DNA from 3 places in the Larsenimonas rhizosphaerae genome. Region 2 is predicted to be linked to each of the others. Evidence: predicted binding sites of a transcription regulator. Region 2 holds the regulator's gene; each other region holds the start of a gene.
What was found. Region 2 encodes LexA, which represses DNA repair genes until DNA is damaged. Its sites were predicted from a motif close to TACTGTNTANNTANACAGTA; they were not measured.

Region 1 (3,266 bases), 800 kb from region 2:
CCAGCGTGTCGTGCAGCGCTTCGAGCGATACCGGCATCGTAGCTGCCAGGCATCGTTCTGGCGCACGTAGCCAACGGTGATGGTGTGTTGTCCGAAGCGTTGATTGGCCTCGTCCAGTGTGGTCATCAATGCCTCATCCCGCTCTGCCTCCCGGGTAGTGTCATCCGGAAAGTGCAGCTGCCTGTTCTGACATGGCTGCAGATCCATCAGCATGACACCGCATTTCTGATATCGGTGCCCACGGCGATACAGTCGCGCCAGCCCGTCAAGGGCTGCCTTTACCAGTAGTCGCGTACTGTCGGTGGGGTAGCCGAGTTCCATGATCAGTCGGCCCTGATGAGTGGGGGCCGTCTGCCGCGCATGACGCGCGGTCGATAGCGTTACCATGACGGCACGTGCCAGGCTTTTCTGCTCTCGCAGTTTTTCGGCACCCCTGTTGGTGTGCTGGCGCAGGGCCTGTTCCAGCGAAGGGTAATGCCCGGTTGCCTGCCCCAGGCTGCGGGACGTCATCAAGTGGTGTTTTTCCCCTTCGGGTCCGGTGGTGGTGTCGAGGCAGGCACGTCCACCCAGTTCTCTGGCGGTGCGCTCAAGCACTACGCTGAAATGTCGGCGAATGTGCTGAGGCGGGCTGCAGGCCAGATCCAGCGCACTGTGAATACCCATCAGCGTTAGCCTGGCCGCCAGGCGGGCACCAATGCCCCAGATGTTCTCGATGGGGGTCGTGGCCAGGACCTGACGAGTGCTGGGGTCCGTCATGTCTCCCAGTTGATGCACGTGATCACCCCGGTGCTTGGCCAGCCGACTGGCCAGTTTGGCGAGCGTAAACGTGGGTGCGACACCGATGGACACCGGAATGCCGGTATAACGGTGAATCCGGTGGCGAAGGCGGTGAGCATCCGGTATCAGGTCGTCGGCCGGCAGACCACTCAAGTCAAGCCATGCCTCATCAATCGAGTAGGGGATGACCCGTGCCCGGCTCTGATACAGCACGTCCATGACCCGTGCGCTCATGTCACCATAAAGCTCATAGTTGGATGACCGCAGCACTACTCGTCGTGCGAGGGCCGGGTCTATCAGGTGGGCAGGCATGCCCATCGGCACCCCCAGCTGCTTGAGCTCTTCGGAGCGAGCAATGATGCAGCCATCGTTGTTTGACAATACGCCGATGGGGCGGCCGTACAGGGCTGGATCAAAGACGCGCTCGCAGCTGGCGTAGAAATTGTTGCAATCCACTAAAGCGAAAGGGCCTGCCATGGTCAGCCGGCCCGGTGAATCACAAAGGTGACCACGCCCCAGATCTGGATATCACGGTCGGCCAGTGGAATGGGGGCATAAGCCGGGTTCGCGCTGTAAAGCCCAGGGCGCTTCCCCTGATGCTTCAGGGTCTTGACCATCATTTCGCCATCCACCACGGCCACGACCATTTGTCCGTGTCGAGGGGACAGGGCGCGGTCAATGATCAGCAGATCGCCTGGTTGAACCCGGGCATCGGTCATGGAATCGCCTTCTACCGTGACCAGAAAGGTCGATGAGGGGTGCTGCACCAGATAGTCGTTCAGGTCCAGCCGTTCGGTGACGTAATCCTGAGCGGGGCTGGGAAAGCCGGAGATACCGGCACGGACGTGAAAGGTCACTTTCGGACAGGTCAGGGAAGGCGGGACAGGAGTGAGGGCGGCGCAACGTTGCATGACAGGAAACCATGGTGGGTTAACGAAACGGATACTGTTTTTTTATACAGTTATTTTTGCATCCTGACTACCTGGGTCGACCATAGTACGAGGCCATCCATACTCGCCAATGGCGTCACGCTGGGCTCAGGCATATGGTTTTAAGTGCTATTCTTATATCCTTGATGCTTAAGCGCGATGTGGGAGCATGAAATGAGAATTGATGGACAGGCGATCCGCCAATGGGGGCGCCAGCTGTTTCCCATTGCCAGCTGGCTGCCTCGCTACCGTGTCCATACCCTGGGGCACGATACACTGGCGGCGTTGATCGTGACGCTGATGCTGATTCCTCAGGCGCTGGCCTACGCACTGCTGGCTGGCGTGCCTGCCGTCATCGGGTTGTATGCCTCGCTGCTGCCATTGGTGGTGTATACCCTGTTCGGGTCCAGTACAACGCTTTCCGTTGGCCCGATGGCGGTGGTATCTCTCATGACGGCAACGGCGGCCGCACAGGTAGCCGGGCCGGGCAGTAATGCGTACCTGCCTGTGGTGATCAGCCTGGCGGCGCTGTCCGGTATTATCCTGACGGTCATGGGGCTGTGCCGGCTTGGGTTTCTGGCCAACTTCTTGAGCCATCCGGTCATTGCCGGCTTCATTTCCGCATCTGCCTTGATCATCGCTTCCAGCCAGTTGCCTTCGCTGCTGGGATTGCCGGACGCCGACGGGTCGCTTGCCCGGCGCCTCATGGCGCTGATCAGTCATCCCGATACGGTCAACCTGCCGACGCTTGTGCTGGGTATCAGTGCGGCACTGGTCATGTGGCTGGGCAAGCACTATCTGGCCCATGGCCTGTCACGTCTTGGATGCTCACCGGGGCTGGCCCGTTTTGTAGTGCGGATGGTGCCCATCATGACGATTGCCGTTGTGACCGCCATTACCTGGGGAGGCGGGCTGGCGTCTGATGGGGTTCAGGTCGTGGGCAGTGTGACATCCGGCCTGCCATCGCTGGTCTGGCCGGACATGTCGTCCGGGCGCTGGCAGCAGTTGGGCGTGTCTGCCCTGCTGATCAGTGTGGTGGGATTTGTCGAATCGATGTCAGTGGCCCAGGCACTGGCCACCAGACGACGTGAGCGGCTTGATCCAAACCAGGAGCTGGTCGGGCTGGGTATGGCCAATATGGGGGCAGCGGTGTGCGGAAGCTTTCCGGTGGCGGGCAGTCTGTCGCGCTCGGCCGTCAATCATGATGCCGGGGCGGCGACACCGGCTGCCGGCTTGTTTGCCGCCGGAGGCGTGGCGCTGGCGTCCGTGACACTGACACCGGTGATAGCACATTTGCCGACGACCGTACTGGCGGCGGTCATTATTGTCTCGGTCATGTCACTGCTGGACTGGGCTACCCTGGTGCGGGCATGGCGATATTCCCGCGGGGATGCGGCAGCGATGCTGGCTACCTTTTTCATGACCCTGTGGCAGGGGGTAGAGACAGGTCTGATAACCGGTGCAGCCCTGTCATTGATGTTGTATCTGTATCGCACCAGCCGTCCGCACTGCGCCATCCTGGGGCGTGTTCCTGGCACGGAACACTTTCGAAACATCGAC
Region 2 (3,266 bases):
CCTGCTGGGTACGTCCATCGCCCGTCCGTTGATTGCGCGTCGTCTGATTGAAATTGCCAATGAAACCGGTGCCGATGCCATTTCACACGGTGCGACCGGCAAGGGCAACGATCAGGTGCGCTTCGAGTTGGGTGCCTATGCCCTCAAGCCTGGCGTCAAGGTCATTGCGCCCTGGCGTGAGTGGGATCTGAATTCGCGCGAAAAGCTGATGGGGTATTGCGAAGAGCATGATATCCCGGTTGATTTTGCCAAGAACAAGAAGAAGTCACCTTATTCCATGGATGCCAATCTGCTGCACATCTCTTACGAGGGTGGCAATCTGGAAGATCCGTGGGAGGAAGCAGAAGAAGACATGTGGCGCTGGAGCGTCAGTCCGGAAGCGGCACCGGACACGCCGACCTATGTCGAGCTTACCTACGAGCACGGCGACATTGTGGCCATCGATGGTCAGCCGATGAAGGCGCATGAAGTGCTGTCCTGGCTGAACCGGGTCGGTGGCGAAAACGGCATCGGTCGCCTTGATATCGTTGAAAACCGCTATGTTGGCATGAAATCACGTGGCTGCTATGAGACACCGGGAGGCACCATCATGCTTCGTGCCCATCGGGCCATCGAGTCTCTGACGCTGGACCGTGAAGCGGCGCATCTGAAGGATGAGCTGATGCCGCGTTACGCCGAGGTGATCTACAACGGTTACTGGTGGAGCCCGGAGCGAAAAATGCTGCAGGCTGCAATCGATGAAACGCAGAAGGTAGTCAACGGTGTGGTTCGCCTCAAGCTCTACAAGGGGAATGTGATTGTGGCTGGCCGAAAATCGGACGATTCCCTGTTCGACGCCTCGATTGCCACCTTCGAAGATGATGCCGGTGCCTATGACCAGAAGGATGCTGAGGGCTTTATCAAGCTCAATGCCCTGCGTCTGCGCATTGCCGCTTCACGCGGCCGTGACACTGACTGAGTCGTGGTTATGCCCTGTGTAAAAAAAGCCTCCCGGAAGGGAGGCTTTTTTATGCAGTCGGCAAGGGCAGGTCAGTGCAGCCCACCATTTTCACCGCCTCTGATGATGCCAACACCGATTCCTTCAATGGAAAAGCTGTGGGTTGTCGGATCGATGCAGATAGGGTCGAAATCAGTGTTCTCGGCCAGGAGATACACTGTGTCGTCGCGCCGATCCAGACGCTTGACGGTGACTTCATCGTCGATGCGGGCCACAACGATCTGGCCATTTCGTGCTTCGCTGGTACGATGAACCGCCAGTAAATCACCGTCCAGGATGCCGATGTCCTTCATTGACAGGCCGCGGACACGAAGAAGGTAGTCTGCGCCGGGACTGAAGTAATTTGACGGCAGGGGGCAGTAGCGGTCGATATGGGCCTCTGCCAGAATCGGTGAGCCAGCGGCCACTTCGCCGATGACCGGAAGGCCGCTCTCGGCCGTGTCCTCGGTCTGCGGCAGGCGAATACCGCGAGACGTACCCGGAATCATGTCGATGGCACCCTTTTTCTGCAGGGCGCGAAGATGTTCTTCCGCGGCATTGGCGGAACGAAAGCCCAGCGCCCGTGCAATTTCTGCTCGAGTGGGCGGGTAGCCATACTCCTGGAGTGTTCGCCTTATAAAGTCGTACACTTCCTGTTGTCGCGCAGTCAGCGGGCGTGCCATGGAAACTCCATATTGAAAGGGTGTACAGCCTGTGATTTTATCCAGTCCTTTACGCTCTGCCAAGCAACATTCAAGGGTGACAGGACGGAAAAGAACATATGGAGCAGACAACTACTTCGGAGCGGATCCTCGATGCCGCCGAGGCGCTCTTTGTGGAGCACGGGTTTACCGAAACCTCGTTGCGTGTGATCACGCGCAAGGCCGACGTTAATCTGGCGGCAGTGAATTATCATTTTGGTTCCAAGACGGCCCTTATCCAAGCGGTCTTTGCGCGCCATTTCGATCCGTTCGCCGAGTTGTTTGGCGCCGCTCTGGAGCGTTTGAAAGCTGATTCGCCGCCGTCTCTGGATGTGCTGATAGATACCCTGATTCACTGCGCGCTCAACACCTCCTCATCTCACGGTGATCTTCGCGTGTTCATGAAGTTGCTGGGAATGGCCTATACCCGCCATCAACCGAATCTGCGCGAGTACCTGCAGGATCATTATCGTCCACTGTTTGCCGACTTCATTGATCTGGTTACACAGGCAACTCCAAGGCTGCGGCGTGAAGATCGATTCTGGCGCCTGCATTTTCTACTGGGATCGATCGTGTTTACCCTGTCCAGTCTGGATACTCTGCGCGGCATGCATCCCGGTGAAACCGGCCATATGCCCGTACGTGCTCTGGCCGGCCAGGTTCGGCCAATGGTGCTGGCCACTCTGCAGGCACCTTCTACGGACTCCGCAGCCATTAGCCCCTTTTCTCAAGAGACTTCCTTATGACGTTATCCATTGGCCCGGTCATGCTCGATATCGCCGGTACGCAGTTGACTGACGAGGAGGCGACGCTACTGGCCTCGCCGGCAGTGGCGGGTGTCATCCTCTTTTCTCGAAATATTGATGACGCCTTCCAGGTGCGTGAGCTGTGTGCCTCGATTCGACAGGTCAATCCGGCACTTCTGATTGCCATTGATCAGGAGGGGGGGCGAGTTCAACGGCTGGTGACGGGGGTTACCCGTTTGCCGCCCATGGCAGGTTTCGGGCAGCTTGCACAACGGGAAGGGCAAACTGTAGCGGTGAGTGTGGCGCGTGATACCGGTTGGCTGCTTGGTATGGAAATGGCCGCTGTCGGGGTTGATTTTTCCTTCGCGCCGGTTCTGGACGTTGACAGCGACCGGTGCCCGGCCATCGGCAACCGCGCCTTTTCCGATGACCCCGATATGGTGGCTGCGCTGGCCGGAGCCTTCATCGAAGGGTTGCGTGAAGCCGGTATGGCCAGTGTCGGCAAGCATTTTCCGGGGCATGGTCATGTAGCACTGGATTCCCATCTGACCCTGCCGGTAGATGATCGGTCCTTCAAGGAAATCGAGTCCATCGATCTGGTGCCTTTCAGGCATCTGGCGCCGCATTTGACCGCCATCATGCCGGCACACGTCTGTTATCCGGCATTTGATGACCGGCCCGCCGGATTTTCGCCAAGCTGGCTGGGGCTTTTACGGGAAAGCCTGGGGTTCAAGGGTGTGGTGATTTCCGATGATTTGTCCATGAAAGGGGCGCACGGCGCCGGTACACCGCTGGCACGCGCGGAAATGGCACTGGCAGCAGGTTGTGACATGGTACTGATAT
Region 3 (3,266 bases), on a different contig from region 2:
ATCACCGTTGGTAGCCAGAACTTCAAACTGCGTTTCACCGTCAACATCAGCGACTTCGATAATGGAAATATCGAAGGTACCGCCACCCAGGTCATAGACCGCAATGGTCTTGTCGCCACGGGCGTTATCCATACCGTAGGCCAGCGCTGCCGCTGTCGGCTCATTGATGATGCGCTTGACTTCAAGCCCGGCAATACGGCCGGCATCCTTGGTCGCCTGACGCTGAGAATCGTTGAAGTAGGCCGGCACGGTAATGACTGCTTCGGTAACTTCCTCGCCCAGGTAATCCTCGGCGGTCTTTTTCATTTTCTTCAGGACTTCCGCACTGATCTGCGGGGGGGCCATCTTCTTGTCGTTGACCTGAACCCAGGCATCGCCATTATCGGCTTCAACGATGGAATACGGCACCATCTTGATGTCCTTTTGAACAACATCATCCTTGAACTTGCGGCCGATCAGACGCTTGACCGCGTACAGGGTGTTGTTCGGGTTGGTCACGGCCTGGCGCTTGGCCGCCTGACCTACCAGTGTTTCGCCATCATCGGCATAGGCGATGATGGAAGGCGTGGTACGAGTACCTTCCGCGTTTTCGATAACCTTGGTCTTGTCGCCGTCGAGTACAGCAACACAGGAGTTGGTTGTACCAAGGTCAATACCAATTATGCGTCCCATGTATCCACCTCAAAGCTGATTCGTTTCTATCATGTGCGGTCATTGCCGCGCGTCTGTTTGCGTATATGGGGCCAGGATTTGCCCTTTCAAGGGCCTTTTTCCTATTCAGCGGCCTTGCTGACCACAACCATTGCCGGGCGGACCAGGCGGCCGTTGAGCAGATACCCTTTCTGCATGACATCAATCACGGTATTCGGCTCTACATCAGGGTTCGGCACCATGGTCATGGCTTCATGGTATTGCGGGTCGAACGGTTCGCCGTGGGGGTCGAGCTGTTCAACACCGAACCGAGCCAGAGCATCCACCTGCATTTTCAACGTCATCGAGACACCTTCGCGATGTGTCTCGGAAGCATCTTCCTGCATGCTTTCAAGCGCCTTTTCAAGGCTGTCGACAACCGGCAGGAGCTCTTTCACGAACTTTTCGAGTGCAAACTTGCGAGCCTTCTCGACTTCCTGGTCAGAGCGGCGGCGAACATTCTGCGCTTCGGCAGCGGCACGCAGGGATTTTTCTTCAGACGCCTTCAACTGATCCTCAAGCTCGGCAACGCGTGCGGCGAGAACATCAGCTTCCGGGTCTATATCCTGCCCCTCCAGTTCACCATCGATCGGCTCAAGGGCCTCTTCCTCGATCGTTTCACCTGTCAGCGGCGACTGCTCATCCTCCATGCGCTGCGGCTCGGCATCACGCTCGGCACGCTGCATCTCTTCATCAATGGATGTTCTGGACTTGTCGGTCATGCGTCCTCCTTCGTGCATGGCAATACGGAATACGGGCTGATAACGGCTTGGTGCATAGATGGGGCAGCCCGGTGATAATCTCAAGGCCCAGGAGCAATGAATGCGCGCTTTTCCCTCAAGTAGAGGATTGAATACGGCCTAGAACCACTGTATAAAAAGCCATAGTGTGATTTTCAACAGGATCTGCTCATGTTGTCGCAACTGTCCATACGTCACTACGCCATCGTTGAACACCTCGAGCTCGAGTTTCATCAGGGCATGACAGCCATCACTGGCGAAACCGGAGCCGGGAAGTCCATCCTGCTTGGCGCCCTGTCGCTGTGCCTGGGTGAACGCGCTGATGCCGGCAGCATTCGCCATGGCGCCGCCCAGGCCGATATCAGTGCACGTTTTGATATTCGTGAACTGCCTGCAGCCGCCGCCTGGCTTGCCGAACGCAATCTCGATACCGAAGACTGCCTGCTGCGCCGTGTGGTCACGGCTTCCGGCCGCTCGAAAGCATGGATCAACGGCAGTGCCAGTACGGCCGCGGACCTGAAGGCGCTAAGCGAATTATTGATCGAAGTACACGGTCAGCATGCCCATCACTCGTTGCTGCGAGAAGAAACACACCTTCACCTGGTGGATGAATTGGCAGATCACCAGGCGGAAGTGACCGAGCTAAGGCAGATGTATCGTCAGTGGCAGGCCCTTCGCCGAGATATACGTCATCGTCGCGATAATGGTGCCGAACGCGATGCGCGCAGCCAGTTACTGCGCTATCAGGTGGACGAGCTTGACCAACTGGCCCTGGCAGATGGAGAGCTGGCACAGCTCGAATCCGAGCAGACAGAGCTTGCTCACGCCGACCAGTTGCTGCAGATCGCCCAGAGTGCCATCGACGACTGCGCGATGGAGGACAGGGGTGCCCTGTCGCGTCTGGCCAGTGCTGTTCAGCAACTAGGCAGCCTGCCCACGGAGCAACAGCAACGCTTCAAAAGTGCGCTGGCCATGATGGAAGATGCGCGTATTCAGCTGGAAGAAGCCGTCAGCGAACTTTCCTGGCATCATGCTCACATTGACCTTGACCCCTCACGCCTTCAACTGGTCGAAGAACGGCTGGGAAGCGTCCATGGCATTGCACGCAAGCACTATATTGCCCCCGAGGAACTGGTAGCACTGCATCAGCGACTGGCCGATGAGCTGGAGCAGCTGGAAGGGGGAGATGACACCATTGCAGCACTGGAAGAGCAGGCGGAAGCACTTCGCCATCAATGGCGTGAACTGGCTGGCAGTATCTCGGCACGTCGTATGGAAAGTGCCCGGATCATGGCCGAACGTGTACAGGAGCAGCTTCGCTTTCTAGGTATGGAAAAGGCGCGTTTTACCGTAGAGGTAGTGCCACGTGAAACACCTCAACCGGAAGGCCTTGACCAGATTCAGTTCATGATGAGTGCCAACCCCGGTCAGCCTTCACGCCCGTTGCACAAGGTCGCCTCAGGCGGGGAGCTGTCACGCATCAGTCTTGCCATCCAGGTTGTTACCGCACAATTGAGCCCCACTTCAACGCTGGTTTTCGACGAAGTTGATGTAGGAATCTCGGGCGCGACTGCCGAAATTGTCGGGCAGCTTCTCCAGCAGCTTGGCCATGGCGGCCAGGTATTGTGTGTAACCCACCTGCCACAGGTCGCCGCTCAGGCTCACCAGCATCTTCATATAGAAAAACAGACTGGCGACAGCGATACCCGCACGTCGATGCTGATCCTCGACCATAAGGGCCGCGTCAAGGAGCTGGCGCGCATGCTTGGCGGCATTCATCTGTCGCCTCAGACGCTGGCGCATGCTCGGGAAATGCTGAAAAGCGGTCAATCCAGG

Region 1: a site for LexA is predicted at 1,721-1,740, ahead of OQ287_RS01865 (LexA family protein). Genes of this name have one in related genera too.
Region 3: a site for LexA is predicted at 1,575-1,594, ahead of recN (DNA repair protein RecN). Genes of this name have one in related genera too.

Annotation. Positions count from the first base shown of each region.
Region 1 is NZ_JAPIVE010000001.1:406,018-409,283, forward strand. Features, by position in the region: gene OQ287_RS01860 (Y-family DNA polymerase) at 1-1,254, opposite strand, end outside; gene OQ287_RS01865 (LexA family protein) at 1,257-1,688, opposite strand; gene OQ287_RS01870 (SulP family inorganic anion transporter) at 1,881-3,266, shown strand, end outside.
Region 2 is NZ_JAPIVE010000001.1:1,202,806-1,206,071, reverse strand. Features, by position in the region: gene OQ287_RS05605 (argininosuccinate synthase) at 1-958, shown strand, start outside; gene lexA (transcriptional repressor LexA) at 1,030-1,659, opposite strand; gene OQ287_RS05595 (TetR/AcrR family transcriptional regulator) at 1,758-2,423, shown strand; gene nagZ (beta-N-acetylhexosaminidase) at 2,420-3,266, shown strand, end outside.
Region 3 is NZ_JAPIVE010000004.1:105,585-108,850, forward strand. Features, by position in the region: gene dnaK (molecular chaperone DnaK) at 1-672, opposite strand, end outside; gene grpE (nucleotide exchange factor GrpE) at 774-1,412, opposite strand; gene recN (DNA repair protein RecN) at 1,602-3,266, shown strand, end outside.